4 regions of the Siminovitchia sp. FSL W7-1587 genome follow, and region 1 is predicted to be linked to each of the others. Evidence: riboswitches for the same ligand, from Rfam matches in the RefSeq annotation. Region 1 holds a riboswitch; each other region holds the start of a gene.
What was found. A riboswitch is a leader RNA that binds a small molecule or an ion and turns the genes downstream of it on or off. The one in region 1 is predicted to bind thiamine pyrophosphate.
Positions count from the first base shown of each region.

Region 2: another riboswitch for thiamine pyrophosphate. It lies ahead of thiC (phosphomethylpyrimidine synthase ThiC); the one in region 1 lies ahead of NST31_RS16740 (ABC transporter ATP-binding protein).
Region 3: another riboswitch for thiamine pyrophosphate. It lies ahead of thiT (energy-coupled thiamine transporter ThiT); the one in region 1 lies ahead of NST31_RS16740 (ABC transporter ATP-binding protein).
Region 4: another riboswitch for thiamine pyrophosphate. It lies ahead of tenA (thiaminase II); the one in region 1 lies ahead of NST31_RS16740 (ABC transporter ATP-binding protein).

Region 1 covers NZ_CP150169.1:3,542,724-3,546,938, reverse strand. The annotation lists gene NST31_RS16750 (ABC transporter substrate-binding protein) at 1-955, opposite strand, end outside; gene NST31_RS16745 (ABC transporter permease) at 952-1,704, opposite strand; gene NST31_RS16740 (ABC transporter ATP-binding protein) at 1,701-2,465, opposite strand; TPP riboswitch at 2,623-2,720, opposite strand; gene NST31_RS16735 (YtoQ family protein) at 2,848-3,288, shown strand; gene NST31_RS16730 (DUF84 family protein) at 3,455-3,979, opposite strand; gene NST31_RS16725 (M42 family metallopeptidase) at 4,018-4,215, opposite strand, start outside.
Region 2 covers NZ_CP150169.1:1,644,612-1,648,826, forward strand. The annotation lists gene NST31_RS07715 (serine protease) at 91-258, opposite strand; gene thiC (phosphomethylpyrimidine synthase ThiC) at 280-2,064, opposite strand; TPP riboswitch at 2,190-2,305, opposite strand; gene NST31_RS07725 (TetR/AcrR family transcriptional regulator) at 2,685-3,272, shown strand; gene NST31_RS07730 (cytosine permease) at 3,262-4,215, shown strand, end outside.
Region 3 covers NZ_CP150169.1:1,429,714-1,433,928, reverse strand. The annotation lists gene NST31_RS06640 (DUF3238 domain-containing protein) at 71-1,345, shown strand; TPP riboswitch at 1,398-1,495, shown strand; gene thiT (energy-coupled thiamine transporter ThiT) at 1,570-2,142, shown strand; gene NST31_RS06630 (thiol-disulfide oxidoreductase DCC family protein) at 2,660-3,052, opposite strand; gene NST31_RS06625 (thioredoxin family protein) at 3,194-3,751, shown strand; gene NST31_RS06620 (carbon-nitrogen hydrolase family protein) at 3,992-4,215, shown strand, end outside.
Region 4 covers NZ_CP150169.1:43,463-47,677, forward strand. The annotation lists gene NST31_RS00230 (adenylyltransferase/cytidyltransferase family protein) at 1-674, shown strand, start outside; gene NST31_RS00235 (AEC family transporter) at 802-1,740, shown strand; TPP riboswitch at 1,819-1,920, shown strand; gene tenA (thiaminase II) at 2,026-2,712, shown strand; gene thiW (energy coupling factor transporter S component ThiW) at 2,737-3,255, shown strand; gene thiD (bifunctional hydroxymethylpyrimidine kinase/phosphomethylpyrimidine kinase) at 3,224-4,018, shown strand; gene thiM (hydroxyethylthiazole kinase) at 4,018-4,215, shown strand, end outside.

The DNA of each region.
Region 1 (4,215 bases):
ACTGGATGACTTCATTCCATAAATCTTCCGACTGACTTCCAAACGCTTCGTTTTCCTTTTCCATTTTTGGAAGCAAAATATTCAAGCTTTCCTGTTCTACTTCTTTGTTGAGAGGAAAGTTTTCATCGTCCTGATTGTTTAATAAAATTTCCAGCGCTTCTTCCGGGTTTTCTTTCATAAACTCATACCCTTTTGAAGCTGCCTTCCAAAAAGAACGGATTGAATCTTCTTTTTCTTTCCATGTATCATCATTTGTGACAAACACCAGCTCGTAGTAACTTGGAACACCATAATCTACTGGATTAAAATGCTCCGTTTCTACTCCTTGGTTGGCAAGCATAGGGACTTCATGATTGATAAAAGCACCGGTAACCGCATCCACCCGCTTTGTCGCAATCGCCGCATTCAGCTCAAAACCGACGTCCGTCATCTTCACCTTGCTCATATCTCCGCCATCAGACTCCACGATTGTTTGTACGAGCGGTTCATTAAGCGGCGTTCCCGGCCAGCCGACTGTTCTTCCTTCCAAATCTTTCGGTCTCTTTATATCACTGTCTTTCAAATAAATAATATGATTGAGCGGACTTCTGACAATCGCAGCGACCGATTTTACCTGTACCCCATCAGCCCTTGCCGTGATCACATCAGATTGATAACCGATGCCAAGTTCAATATCTCCTGTAGCTGCCAGATTAATAGGGTCCGTTGGATTGGCAGGAAAACGGATGTTCACATCCAGTCCTTCCTCTTCAAAAAAACCTTTTTCCTTTGCAGCATATAAATAACTATGGACGGCGTTGGGATACCAGTCCAGCATAATGTCAAAAGATTGTAATTCTTTATCCGTTTCCTTCGTTTTATCTGGGCTGGAAGCAGTTTCCCCCTGTTCTCCCCCACATGCCGAAAGCAGCATTACAGCGAATAATGCGCAATAGAATACAATTCTCTTTCTCATTTTATATTTCTCCATTTCATCGTTATTTTTTCAAGCCAAGCGACAAGCAAAAACAACATAATGCCCGTCAGCGATAACAGAACGATTGGCGCAAACACTCCCGCTCCATCAAATTGTGTCATCATTCTTCGACTAAAGTATCCAAGCCCCTTGTCAGCTCCCAGCCACTCCCCGATGGCCGCTCCGATGACGCTCAATGTAACGGCTACTTTTAATCCCGAATAGAAATGGGGTAATGCCGACGGAAGCTCCACCTTATAAAATATCTGTCGTTTTGTGGCCCCCATCGCTTGAAGTGTTTCTTTTAAGTGAATATCGGCGGACCGCAGACCGTCAAACGTATTAACCGTAATCGGAAAAAAAGTGATGAGCACGGTCACAACGATTTTGCTCCAAAGGGAATAGCCAAACCAAAGGACGAATATCGGCGCAAGCGCAATAATGGGTATCGTTTGCGAAGCGATAAGCAAAGGGAAAAACGCCTTCCTTACAATATCACTCTTATGCATCCAGATGGATAAGCCGACACCAAACACCAGTGACAATAAGAGGCCAATCAGCATGATCAGACTTGTGGACGGCAAATGTCCAACAAAAAGAACGCTTCTGAGTTCCCACAGTCTGTCCACAATTTGTAAAGGTGATGGCAGGATAAAAGGCTTTCCATATAAGCGGGCGCCAATCTCCCATACAACTAAAAGCAATAATACGAGCAGGATCGATAAGCCGTATTTTTTTAAAAAAGTCATAACGTCACCAATTTTCTTAAATCAAGCAATAATTTTTCTTTTAATTCGGTGAAAGCAGGATCTTTTAAATCCTCGACCATCCTCGGCCTGTCAAGCGGAACCAGAATTTCTTCCAAATGACTTACCGGCTTTTCGCTGAATAATAGTACGCGGTCGGAAAGAAACAGCGCTTCCTCAACATCATGAGTAATAAACAAAATGGTTCTCCCCGATTCAGCCCATTGATCAAGCAGCCATTCATGCATGACCGTTTTTGTAACGGCATCAAGTGCGCTGAATGGCTCGTCAAGTAGTAATAAATCAGACCCGCCCAACAAGGCACGCAGAAACGAAACACGCTGCCGCATCCCTCCGGACAATTCATCGGGATAGCGATGCTCAACATCCTTCAAACCAAATGCTTCCAGCTTTTTAATGACCTCGGGCCACACTTCTTTTCTGCTGAACCCTTTTAATATAAGTGGCAAGGCGGCATTATCAACGACTGAAAGCCATGGGAGCAGCCCATCCTTTTGAGACATATATCCGACGTGCCCTTGCCTGTCGGAAAGCTCCTTTCCATTCACCAAAATGCGTCCGCTGTTTTGCTTCTCAAGCCCTGATACAAGTCGGAACAGTGTACTTTTCCCCGCACCGCTTGGACCAACAACACTTACAAACTCGCCTTTTTTCACTGAAAAGCTGACATCTTGAAGTACAGCCTGGTGTACATTCGAGTCATAAGCAAAAGATACTTGTTGAAAAACAAGAGCTTCACCCATCTTAAAAACTCCTTTCTTGAAATGGTTGCTTATGAGCCCTCCTTTCTTTTTTTCGAGAAATACAAGGCACCATGCATGAAAAAAGAGCCCTTCTTAAAAAGAAGTGGCTCTGACCCATCTAATAAAAGGCATGCGTAAACAAACATGAGAATATGAATACGCATCTTCTCCACTTCCCTGCGCTAGCATTACCTAGATCAGGTTAAAAGGGTTGAGGAAATCCTCTCTCAGCTTTTGGCACCCCTAGTGTTTCCCGTATGTAATTAACATTCCTGCCCCTATATATATATCCTATTTATTCAAAAAAAGCAAATAGAGTTTGCAAGAAAAAAGGCGTAGTTGATGATATGATAAATGTAAATGCAAAGGAGGAGAGAATATCGTGAGATTAACCGTATATTTGGCTGGAGAAATCCACAGCACATGGCGCGAGGAAATCAAAGAAAAAGCACAAGCCCTCAAGCTGCCGATCGACTTTGTCGGGCCAATGGAAGATCATAACCGCTCAGACGCCATTGGTGAAGAAATTCTTGGAGAGCAGCCCAATGCCATCTACCGGGACGCGGCAGCTTCCAGCTTTAACAATCTAAGAACACAAGTCCTCATGCACAAATCAGACCTCGTTATTGCCCTGTTTGGAGAGAAGTACAAGCAGTGGAATACGGCCATGGACGCGAGCGCTGCCGTCGCATTGGGAAAACCGCTCATCTTAATCCGTCCGGAAAATCTCCACCATCCGTTAAAAGAGTTGTCCCGAAAAGCTAACGCAACAGTGGAAACAGTGAACCAAGCAATAAAAGCGCTCTCATATATTATTGAATAGGTCCCTATCACCTGAAATTTGTTGAATAGAACCGATAGCAAATAGACAATAGAAATGAGAATACAAACGGTTGTCCACATTGTACTTATCCTTAGGACATGGACATAATTAACGGAAAATATGAAACGCGCAGGGAGCAGTTACAAACTGTGTCCCGCGCGTTTCTCTACTTCTTGACGTAATGTTTCTTTTCTCTTTGCCCGATCAGCAGCTTTATAATATGTTTGAACATTTCAGCCCGTTCAATTCGCCCATTCGTGAAAATGCCGATTGCTCCTTCATTGGAACTGATCCCGCTCCGTTTGCTATAATCGTCCATCACGGGCCCCAACTCTTCTCCCATGCGCAGGCGACCCGCAATTTCCTCCGGCAGCAAAATTCGGGCTCCACCAGCAAGCAGCGGCTTTTTTCCTTTTTCAGCCAATGATCCCCAATTGCACAAAAATAACCCAAAAGTAGTTTCCGTAACACCGCCTTCCAAACCAATTGCCACATCAGCTCTACTATTTTCCAAACAAAATTCGGCACGATGGATGGCCCCGTGTATCGTTTCTTCATCGGAAAAAGGCATGGCACTTACATGCGATGGCGCATCGACCGGCACAATTTCGGCTTCTATTTCCAGTTCTTGAAAAGCTCTCTGTACAGCTTTTAATTTCGCCTTGTTTTGTGAGCCAACAGCAACAATCATAAAGCCACTCCTACTCTACTGATCTTTTCTAAATGCGATTATTGTTGTCGAATCGTCTTCACTGCCGACCAATCACTTGCTTTTACAAGGCGAACGAGGAGTTCTTTCGCCGCCGCATAGTCATCAACATGAACGATCGACGCATGTGTGTGGATATAGCGTGCGCAAATCCCGATCACCGCACTAGGCACCCCTTCGTTGGAAGTATGTACACGGCCCGCATCTGTTCCTCCCGG
Region 2 (4,215 bases), 1.9 Mb from region 1:
CCCCTTAAGGAAAACAGATTTTTATTTTTTATCTGTCTACCTTTAGGGGAGCATATCAGTTTCCTTTCGGGGGCTTTTAGTAGTGAACCATTAATAATATAATACATTCACCTTATTGCATTTGCTGCAGGTTTCATAATATGCATCGCCAATAAAATGATGGTCGCAGGCTTGTTGGATTTCATTTAACCGTACCTGCAATACCTCTATTTTCCTTTCCAACTGCTTAATTTCCTCTCTTATTTTTTGTACATTCATACGGAAAACCTCCAGAGAAAATTATTGGTATATACTGCTTCCGGCTTTTTGGAATTCAGCCGCTTTTTCCTGCATTCCTTTTTCAAATGCTTCCTGCGTGTTTAAGTTGTTTTTTTCCGCATATTTACGAATGTCATGAGAAATTCTCATGCTGCAAAATTTGGGTCCGCACATGGAGCAGAAATGCGCTGTTTTGGCCGCATCAGCCGGAAGAGTCTCGTCATGATATTCCATTGCCCGTTCCGGATCCAATGATAAGTTGAATTGGTCTTCCCAGCGAAATTCGAATCGGGCTTTGGAAAGTGCGTCATCTCTCATCTGCGCACCCGGATGGCCTTTCGCCAAATCTGCCGCATGTGCGGCGATTTTATAAGTGATGACCCCTTCCCGAACATCATCTTTATTCGGAAGTCCCAAATGTTCTTTTGGGGTGACATAGCAAAGCATGGAGGTTCCATACCAGCCAATCATTGCAGCGCCAATAGCGGAGGTAATGTGATCATACCCAGGAGCAATATCGGTTGTCAGTGGTCCTAGCGTGTAAAAGGGAGCTTCTTGGCAGGCTTCCATTTGCCTGTCCATATTTTCTTTAATAAGATGCATCGGCACATGCCCCGGCCCTTCCACCATCACTTGGACATCATGCTTCCAGGCTATTTTCGTCAGTTCACCAAGCGTCTCCAACTCCGCAAACTGCGCTTGATCATTTGCATCCGCAATCGACCCCGGACGCAAGCCATCCCCTAACGAAAAGGCGATATCATAAGTCTTCATGATGTCACATATTTCTTCAAAATGAGTATAAAGAAAGTTTTCTTTATGGTGATACAGACACCATTGGGCCATAATAGACCCGCCCCGGGAGACGATTCCTGTAACACGATTGGCTGTCAAAGGAACATATCGCAACAGAACGCCGGCATGAATGGTAAAATAATCGACCCCCTGCTCCGCCTGCTCCAGCAAAGTATCGCGATATACTTCCCATGTAAGATCCTCCGCAACTCCATTTACCTTTTCCAAGGCCTGGTAAATGGGAACTGTCCCAATCGGAACCGGAGAGTTTCTAATAATCCATTCACGGGTTGTATGGATATTTTTCCCTGTTGATAGATCCATGATTGTATCAGCGCCCCAGCGTGTTGCCCAAGTCATTTTCTCGACTTCTTCCTCGATGGAGGACGTTACCGCGGAATTCCCAATATTCGCATTGATTTTCACATGAAAGTTTCTCCCAATAATCATGGGCTCAGCCTCTGGGTGATTAATGTTTGCAGGAATGATCGCCCTGCCGCTTGCCACTTCATCCCGGACAAATTCTGGTTTCATATTCTCACGAATTGCAATAAATTCCATTTCAGGTGTAACAATCCCTTTTTTGGCGTAATGCAGCTGGGTAACGTTTGCGCCTTTTTTGGCGCGGAGTGGTTTACGCTTTAACCCGGGAAAAATATGACGATCGGCACGCGGGTCATGATTGGATTTAAAGCCATTGTCTTCCGGTTTCATTTCCCGGCCTTCATATTCTTCTACATCCCCTCGTTCTTGAATCCACTTGCTTCTAAGCGGAAGCAAGCCTTTGGCAATGTCTACGTTAACATCAGGATCCGTATATGGACCGCTTGTATCATATACTCGAACAGGAGAATTCGCTTCCACTTTGGCCTCCGTTTTCGTCTCACTCAACATAATTTCCCGCATGGGAACCCTGATATCAGGCCTTGACCCCTCTACATACACTTTTTTGCTTCCTGGAAATTGAAACATGACTGTACCATTTTTTTCATTTGTGAATGACATGGACATAAAAAAATCTCTCCTCTACAAAATAATTGAAAGGACGAGATCTGAATACACAGCTTGGAGGCAGATACATTAAAAAGCCGGGTCCACAAAGAAAGACTGGACCCGGCTTGCATATACTGTATCCCAAAACTGCCGACTAACTTCCCTACGCTGGCATTAACCAGATCAGGTCCAAAGGGTCAAGAAACTTCATCGTGTTTCTCCTCTCAGCCCAACTCATTGGGCACCCCCAGTTATTGCTATTAGATTTACTTAATATTATACAAATTTAGAATAAAAAAACAAGAGATATGACAAAAATGAACCTTTTGTCATGATGTGCCCTCAATCTATCTCCCTTCAGATGATACGTAAAATAGAGATTTCAATAAGATTTTCCATTCAATAAAACCTTCAATCCAATAAGATCCACTCAATAAAACCTTCAAGGAAAAAATACTGGATTCGGATGATAGTTAGAAACAAGAAGTTTGTGGGGCATAAAGAAAAGCCGTTCGCGATTGCCTAAAACTGCCTGTCTAAGAAACAAGCACTTATCCGGCATCCTCTATTATCCTATTGATTTTCGCCAAAAGCTCCATTATCATTAACCTAACACTTGTTAGGTGGTGTGGAATTTTTTGACAAAAGACAAGATTTTGCAAGCTGCCATTCGCGAATATTCCAAATTCAATTACCACGGTGCCACGATGCGGAATATTGCCAAAGAAGTCGGCATAAAACCAGCATCGATTTATTTTTTTTACAAAAATAAAGAAGCGCTGTTTTTGGCGGCTTTTCAAAAGCTATTAAAAGATCATTTCATAGAAATGCAGTCAATTCTTCAAAAAGTGCATGATCGGCCGATTTTTGACATTTTTGAAGCGCTTATCAAAGGAGCGGTCGCCTATCACCAAGAGAATAACGAGGAAACGAATGCCTACATTTCTCTTGTCACCGCACCGCCGCCGGAAATCCATGAGTATCTTCAGGAGCATATCCAACAGTTTGACGACTGGTTGATTAACTCTTTATTGACGCTGATTACACGGGACATCCCGTCTATAACTGAATATCAGGCGACAAGGCTCATCAAACAATTTGTCGTAATCATGGATGGGGTTTTTTGGGAAATAAATCTGTACGATCAAAAACAACTGCAACATCAAATAGAAGAAGCTCTTTACATCATGAGGATTTTGCTGGGAGGATATGAAAATGAAAAATGATTACGCCAGAGAAGCCGTTCCGATGAGCGAGAGGAAAGCATGGTTTTCCATCAGCCTCGTTTGGATCGCGGTTGGCATCGACTTATCCGCGATGCTGTTCGGGGCGGAACTCGGAAAAGGCATGGCCTTTCAAGACGCTTTGTGGGCGGTCTTGATCGGTTCTGCCATTTTAGGCATCTTAGCCGCTTTTTGCGCCTACGTCGGAGCGGTAACCGGATTATCCACATCAATGATTTCCAGATTTACATTCGGCATTTCGGGAGCAAAGCTTGTGTCCTTATTTATGGCGATTTCCTTACTGGGCTGGTTCGGTGTCCAAGCCGGATTCTTTGCCGAGAATGCGTATGCCGCCATTGAAGGTGCGCTCGGATTAAAAGCTCCTGTCCCGTTGTTGGCTGCAATCGGCGGAGTATTAATGATGACAACCGCGGTGATCGGCTATAAAGCGATTGAAAAATTAAGCTCATGGTCCGTTCCACTGCTACTCATCCTTGTCTTGGCGGCAGTGGGGCTGGCCATTCGGCAATTTGGCGCGAGCGAACTGAACGCCCCTGTAGAAAACACATTTACGTTTGGGATGGCCATCTCGCTCGTCATCAGCATTTTTGTTGTCGGGGCGACGATTTCACCGGACATTTCAAGATGGGCTCGAACAAAAAAAGATGCCGTCCTGGCATCCTTTTTCGGATTTTTCTTTGGAAACAGTTTTATGATCATTATCGCAATGATTTTGTCTCGCATTATGGATGAAAGCAGCTTAACAACGATAATGATTACAGTCGGCCTCGGTATTCCGGGCATTTTAGTGCTGATTCTGGCCCAATGGACAACGAATACGAGCAACGCCTATTCATCTGGATTGAGCCTTTCGGTTATTTTTACCAAAACGAGCAAAGTGACACTCACCCTGATCGCCGGAATTGTCGGCACACTACTTGCCGTC
Region 3 (4,215 bases), 2.1 Mb from region 1:
AAATTTCAGAAAGTGTTGTCGGTTATATTTTTGGGTATTAAATAATGAACTTCAACTAGGGGGTGACTCTATGGTCAAACGGTCTTTTGCTGCATTGGCGAGTCTGGCCGGAATCCTTATGTTTGTTGCCAAACGGCGAAAGCGATCGGTGCCGAATCTGCCTGACATCCAGCTTGAGTCTATTGAGCAATCCACGAACGCCATCACGTTTCGTTGGAAAGAAGGAATAGGCTTCTACCGTTTGTACAGAGAAGGTCAGTTAATATACAGCGGTTCCGACATTTGTTTTTCGGATAAGGGGCTGGACCCGGCAACGAGTTATTTATACACCGTGGAAATGATGGAAATAACATCTGGACCAGTAAAAATCCAAACAGCGACAAAGCCGGAAAAAAATGATGAAAGTAATATTCTTAAGGATCTCATCGTAACGACTGTTGTATCGCGTTCGCTTATCAGTTTGGGTTGGGAGCCCATATCCGGGGTCAGTGAATATATAATCAAGCGCAATGGAGAAAAGCTTGCATGTGTTACAAATTGCTTTTACACGGACAAAACTGTCCGGCAGGATGCCGAGTATACATACTCGATCGAGGCGGAGCGAATCCTTCCGTATTCGGAAGAGGATTTAAATGAACCAAAATTTTTGGCGGCGGGAATCATCGGATTTTTTAAACGAGGGCGAAAAAGGGAAAAAGACGCCACGATGGAGAGGTTCCGGATGACAAAAAAGATTCGTGCCATTGAACAAGTTTTACAGTCAAATGGAAAGGATTCCGAAACTGATTGGCGTTTTCTTTATCAAACATTTTTAAACAACAAGTGGATAAAAAACCCCAACTTTTTTTCTCCGTATCGTTATTTTCAAGGGGACAATCGGGGGTTTGATCCCCATTCTTCCAATTACAGAACGAAAGCAGAAGTCCATGTGCGGCTTGGTGGAGGAACTCCGCACATACAGTTTGAGAAAGATGTGGGAGAAACGAGGGGATACGGATGGACGAAAAGAATGAAGGATAGAGCAACAGCATCCAGTGAGGGCATGGAAGTGGAAGAGATCGAGAAATCCAGTGAAAAAGCGATGTTTCGGCTTACACATTCCGTGAAAAACCCGCTTGTTGTTTCCCCGGCTGTCGACTATGAAGTTTGTGCCACTTTTTGGCGGGATGGTTTGTATGATATTTCCGGGAAGCATGATCAGTCGCCTCACCATGAAGTATATGTTCAATCGGACGCTCAATCCCAAGCAGTATGGGAGCCTGTCCATCAGGCGCAGGACCAAGGCCTGGAATGGATGTCGGGGACGATGGCTTCACAGTATTGGCGGGTATCAAACTTGCAATAACAAATATTGAAATTTTTCAAAAAAAGATTACAATAAAGGATAGTAGTTGAATCGGCGTGCCAGGGGGAGCTTTTGGCTGAGAGTGGATTCGTTCCAGACCCTTAGAACCTGTTGGTTAATTCCAGCGCAGGGATGGTTATTTGAGGTGTGAAGGCAATGGAGTATTTCATTGTCTTTGTTCCCCTATGGTTACGGTCGGTTATTACATCATAGGGGGTTTTTTTATGGGAAAAAAGATGTCTTTACGCATTTTGATCGAGGTAGCGATCTTTGCGGCATTTGCGATGATGCTGGACATGATTCCATCGATTCAGGTAACGCCGGCGATCAAATTTTCGTTTGCCATGGTGCCTATTTTTATTGTGGCGCTTCGTTGGGGGGCTAAAGCCGGTTTTGCTGCAGGTTTTTTGTGGGGGATGTTGCAAGTAGTTTCCGGGGAAGCCGCGGGACAAATATTAACGCCTCTGCAAGGATTCATTGAATTTTTCGTTGCTTTTAGCTTTGTTGGAGCGGCAGGATGGTTTGCGCCTGCAGTGCAAAAGGCTGTAAGGTCTGAAGGAAAAACAAGGCTCGTACTGCTCTTGTTTGCAGCGATCTTTGTTGGCGGCTTTGCCAGATATACTTGGCATTTCATAGCCGGAATCATTTTTTGGGGTAAGTTTGCACCTTCGGGTCAATCCGCTTTTCTTTATTCACTGATTTCCAACGGCACTTCTTACATTATCTCTTCATTGGCATGTTTTATCGTGATCGCTTTGCTCGTCACAACGGCGCCCCGTTTGCTTCAAGTAAAATAATGGAAAAGGTAGAAAGCAGCGGCACAACCCACGGCCAAAGGGCTTGCTGCTTATTTTTTGTGAAAGTGAAAGTTCGGCTAAATCGTGTACTAGGGAATACGGAGGCTTCTATGATTAGCTTGTGAAGGATTTAGAAAAAGAATGATCGGGGGGCGAAGAAAAGGTCGTCAGAGGGGAAGTCCGCTCCCTCTCCCCGACTTGAAAGCGCAATATTGCTCTTGGCCCCGGCAAGGGCATGCCAACGGCGGCTTCATGACAAGACCGCTTTGGTGCTTTCCGGCGGTTGTATTCAGGGGGGAATGTTGGGAATATCGGCCCGAACAGTTTGAGCTTGGTCAAACGCCTGTCAAGTTGTATTCAGGGTGGAATGTTGGGAATATCGGCAGACAAACAGCCTCTTTCAAGAGTCTGGAATGAAAATAAAGCAAAAGTCGGAGGGAGCGCCATTTGAGCGAACCCCCTCCGGCCAAGTGCCGCTTTTGAGTCAAATCCGAAGTGGATGTGACAAGTTCTTTTGCTACGATAAAAATCGGGCGCGTATATCCGGCGGCGGAAGCATACAGCTTTCTTTTTTGCCAAACCATTTGTAACGGTTTTTCGCAATCAAGTCATAAAATAGATTGCGGATTGGATAAGGAGCGACCATCAATGGATATAACCATTTCCAAGGTGCGTTCAAATGGCTGCATATCCGCAGTGCTGCTGCCGATTTATAGTACACTTTGTTTTCGTCGATTAACATCATGCTGTCGATATGGGCAGGTACATCCTGGGCTTTTAATAATTTTTGGCCGATGTCGCTTTGTAAAGAAGCAAAGTGAATCTTTCCTTCTGGATCGTTTTGAATGATAAATTGGACACTGGCATCACAAAAATGGCACTCGCCGTCAAACAATACGATGGGATGCATCTTAACACCTCTTCCAAATGGAATCTCTTTTTACTTTAACCGATTTGGCGAAATTGAAACAACGGAAGAATGCGGTTTGGTTTACACAATCTATTTTATTGAAGTACTCTTAGTATAAAAGTGGAAAAGGAGATGAAGAGAATGGATTTACATAATTGGTATGAAAAAGGGTTGACGCCGGATGAATATATCGAAACACTTGAATATCACAAGGACGGCTTTTCGCGGGTTTATGATCAGTTTACTCCCCCGGAGGATGAGCGCTTTTTTCAATCCATAAAAGACAAGCAATTGCGGGTCATTGTCTTGGCAGAACCTTGGTGCGGACATTGTATGCTGAACATCCCTGTTTTGCTCCGTTTGGCTGAAAAAACGGATATGCCGGTCCGCTTTTTGCTCCGGGATCAAAACTTGGAACTGATGGACCGATATTTGACGAATGAAAAACGAATTATTCCGATTTTTATTTTTATAGACGAAAACGGAAATGAAGTGGCGAAATGGGGACCGATTACAGATTTTACAAAAAAGTTTGTTGACGGGTTCAAAAAAGACTTGCCGCCGAAGGATGATCCAGGGTACGATGAAAAATTTAAAGTGATGGTAAAACAAGTGGCAAAATCTTTTAGGGAGAATCCGGACTTTTGGAACAACTCTTATGAGTCTATGAAAACAGCACTATATAACTATAAACCTTAAAAACAATTGGGACAAGCAATGCTCTTGAAGTGCTACGAAAAGTGAAACGTTAATAAGGCCAGGGCCCGATATTGCATCAGGCTCAGGTCTTTTCGTTTTTGCCAAAGGTACAAAGCACTCGGATTGCCGCAATTTTGGCATCAGTTTGCCGACAGAAGGTAGCCAGATATGCAGGAGAAACATCTATATCAGAGGGAGATGGTGGAAATATATTTTCCCGGAAAGAAAAGTGGAAGGATGATGATTTTGCAGAAAAAAAGACAGTGTCAAGTCGCTGTTGTTCAAGCCGGCGCAGAAGTGATGGACAAAGTGAAAGGGGTCGAAAAGACGGTCCGGTTGATCAGAGAAGCGAGCCAAAAAGGGGCCAATATCATTGTGTTCCCGGAGGCGTTCATACCGGCTTACCCAAGGGGTATGTCCTTTGGAACGGTGGTAGGTTCCCGGTCTAATGAAGGGAGAAAGGA
Region 4 (4,215 bases), 1.0 Mb from region 1:
TAACGAGTTATTTGACGCCTCTGCCTGACAAACAGAGATTATTGAAAAATATGGGTGTTGAAAAATTATATATTGTAACATTTACCGAGCAGTTTGCCGAACTTTCACCGGGAGATTTTATTAAAAAATATGTGGCTGGATTACATAGCAAGCATGTCGTTGCCGGTTTTGATTTTACCTATGGTTACCGCGGGAAAGGAAACATGGAACGAATGAAGTTAGATGGAAAAGGCTTATTTGATGTAACAACAGTCCCCAAAAAAGCTTTTAATGGTGAAAAGATTAGTTCGAGTAAAATCAGGAAGCTCTTGGATGAGGGGAAAGTGGAGGACGTTCATCATTATTTGGGGAACCATTACAGTGCGCATGGAATGTTGGAAAGCCAATCATTCGATCAATACAGCGGAAAAACAGTCGCCCATATTGTATTCCAACATTATTATTTGCCGCAAAAAGGGTTGTATATCGTTGAAGTGACGACTCAAGAGCGAATATATCAATCAATAAGTCTGCTTGATGTTCATCATTCATGTGTGTTAGTGTTGGAAGGAAATATACATATTCCTGCACCCGTAACGATTAAATGGCTGGCAAAAGTGAAAGCGTTCTCTCCGTTGCAGTATAAGTCCATTGATCAAATAACAAAAAATCCATACTATCCGCTAAAAGCTTAACTGTTGTTTTAACCGTTTTCTTATGTATAATGTACGAGTGAAGAAGTGGTAAAAGGAAGTATCCTGAAGTCCATTTCTTCGCTTTTTCTTTGCCATTATCAGTTTTTATACAGAAAGTAGGATACGTATGGAATTTACAGTTGTTTTTCAGTCAATCATCATTATTACTTTGATGATCATGATTGGCGCGTTGCTCGGTAAAACAACTCCATTAAATGATGATACTCGCAGAGCATTTATTCAAGTGATCGTAAATATTGCGATGCCCTGCATTATTTTATCGAGTATTTTTCACGTTGAAATGGATGACCAGATGTTTAAAATGATTGCCATCGTTTTTGGGCTTTCCATCATTATTAATCTTATTGGAATCGGGACCGGCTTTTTATTTGCTTGGTTATTTCATAGGGGTTCCAATAAGATAAGGGAAATTGCCATCCTTTCAGGTTTGGGAAACACCGGATTTATCGGCATTCCGCTTTGTGCGGCACTTTTGGGCCCAGAGGGGGCTTTGTTTGCGGCCATTTTTGATGCTGGAGTCGATGTGACCATTTGGACAGTCGGAGTCATTTTACTTCAGAAAAATAGAAAGTTTGCTTGGCAAACATTAAAGTCCATGGTGAATATTCCGACAGCAGCCATTTTCGTTGGTCTTATTACCGCATATTTTCAATTAAAGCCGCCCGGTCTTTTGATTGACTTGACGGACAGATTGGCCGCATTGGCGGCACCGCTCGCCATGTTCTATATCGGAATGATGATCATGACCCTGAAACGCGGACAAGTACGCCGTTCGGTAAACCATATTTGGGTGCCCATTTCCGTAAAATTGATTATTTTGCCGATCGCTTCCATTTTCATGATACACTTTTTCAGTTTAAACACGGTACTCGTTCAAACGGTCTTGATTCAATCCATGATGCCGACGATTACCCTGGCATCCATTCTCTTTGCCAAATACTCTGCAGATGAACAAATGGGGGCCTTAACGACTATTTTTTCCACGCTGCTTGCACTTGTGACCATCCCTTTAATGGTGTATGTAATGAGCCTATTTATTCATTAAACTTGCTTTTTGTCCATATCATGATATGATGGCAGTACATGCACCTAATAATTGAATAACTTCTTTGAAACAATGAATTTTGTCTGCTAGGGGAGCTGTAAAGCTGAGAGAAATCGATGATTGAAACCCTTTGAACCTGATCTGGTTTATGCCAGCGTAGGGAAGCAGGCTGCGTCATTATGATTTGCTTTATGATGATGAGCCGCTTCCTTTTCGGGAGCGGTTTTTTCATTTTTTCAAAGTGGGGAATCATGAAGTACAAACTTTTTTAAAGGAGTGGAACCAATGAAAGTTGAAAAAATGTTGTTTACGGACAGGCTTTATGAGAGCGCGAAGGAAATATGGGAAAAAAGCTATAACCACCCATTCGTCCAAGGGGTAGGAAAAGGAACACTCGATCAAGAAATTTTTGAATATTATATGAAACAAGACTATGTCTATTTAATTGATTATGTGAAGCTGTTTGCTATTGGAGCGCAAAAAGCTCCCACTCTCGAAATTATGACAAAGTTCTCACATTTGCTTCATGAACACCTCCATTTTGAAATGGAGCTGCATCGCCAATTCGCCGCAGAGTTTGGCATTTCGAATGAAGAGCTTGAAAACACCGAACCCGCACCAGTCAATTTGGCATATACCCGCTACATGCTGCATGTGGCTCATAACGGAACATTGGCGGAACTTGTGGCAAGCCTGCTTCCGTGTGCCTGGCATTACGCCGAAACGGGAGAAAGATTAAAAGAACAATATGGGGCTACTTTGGAATCCAACCCGTACCGCAAATGGGTTGAAACCTATTCATCAGAAGAATTTACTTCTCTTGGAAAATGGCTGATTGATCTCATGAATCAGTTAGCAGATGGGAAACCGGAAAGAGAATTGGCGGAATTGGAAAAGCACTTCCTTATCACCTCCAAATATGAATATTTATTCTGGGATATGAACTATCATCAACAGAACTGGACGCTCTAAATCCTAATAGCCGGAGGTTGCTCCATGCGAGTTAAAAAACTGACCATTACAGCCATGATCATTGCATTTACAACAATCACGAGCCATGTTATCTTTATCCCGGCCGGATTTGCCAAAATTTTTCCAATCCAGCATTTTGCCAATATGGTAACGGCCGTTTTATTTGGGCCAGGCTATGCATTAGCCCAAGCATTTATCGTTTCGACAATCCGGAATATTTCAGGAACAGGCTCGTTGTTTGCTTATCCGGGAAGCATGATCGGAGCCCTCCTGGCTGGCTGGTTGTATGCCAAAACGAAAAGAATAGGGTTTGCGTTTATAGGTGAAGTCGTTGGAACCGGGATCATCGGTGCTGTTGCCGCCTATCCGATTGCGGCATTGCTGTTAGGCCGGGAGGCGGCCTTATTTGGATTGGTCCCGGCCTTTGCTGCCAGTTCCATTGCCGGCGCTGCCCTGGGATTTGTTTTATTAAAAGTATTCATGAAACATTCAGCGATCGGAGGTTTGCTGTATGAAAACAGCTCTTACAATCGCCGGATCTGATTCCGGTGGAGGAGCGGGGATTCAAGCGGATATAAAAACTTTTTCCGCTCTAGGGGTGTTCGGCATGTCTGCGATTACGGCGATTACGTCCCAAAATACTGTTGAAGTAAGATCTGTACAACTCATTGATGTAAACATCATCAACGACCAAGTCGCAGCCGTGTTGGAAGATATTGGGGCTGACGCGGTGAAAATCGGTATGCTGGCAACGCCGGACATTATACAAACAGTCGCGCAATGTTTAAAAAAATATAAACCAAAACACATTGTTCTTGATCCTGTTATGATTTCCAAGGGGGGACACCGGCTGCTTGAAGAAGATACAATGCAAGAGCTGAAATCAACCCTTATCCCGCTGGCTTCGCTCGTTACACCTAATATCCCGGAAGCGGAGGTTTTGGCCAATATGCCGATACATAATGAGCCTGACATGTATGAAGCATGCCGGGTGATCAAAAAGCTGGGAGCGCAGGCTGTCCTGATTAAAGGCGGGCACTTGCAGGGAAACCCCAATGACTTATATTACGACGGGCAAACGTTTCAACTATTTCGCGGGGAAAGAATTGAAACGAAAAATGTCCATGGGACAGGTTGCACACTGTCCGCAGCAATTGCCGCCCTCTTGGCGAAAGGAAAGGAAATGCCGACAGCGATTGATGAGGCCAAAGATTATATTACAAATGCGATCGCCAACAGCCTTGACATTGGACAAGGATACGGACCGACCCATCACTTCTATCATCTATACGAGTGTGTAACGTGATGGGAACGGATGGGCAGATGATGTTGACGAAAGTCGGACAGCTTTTTGAGCAAGTCAGACATAAACAGCCGCTTATTCACCATCTAACAAATCAGGTAACGATAAACGATTGCGCAAACGTAACCCTAGCCATTGGCGCTGCACCCGTCATGGCGTCCAGCCCTTTGGAAGCGGCTGACATGGCCAAAATGGCGAAT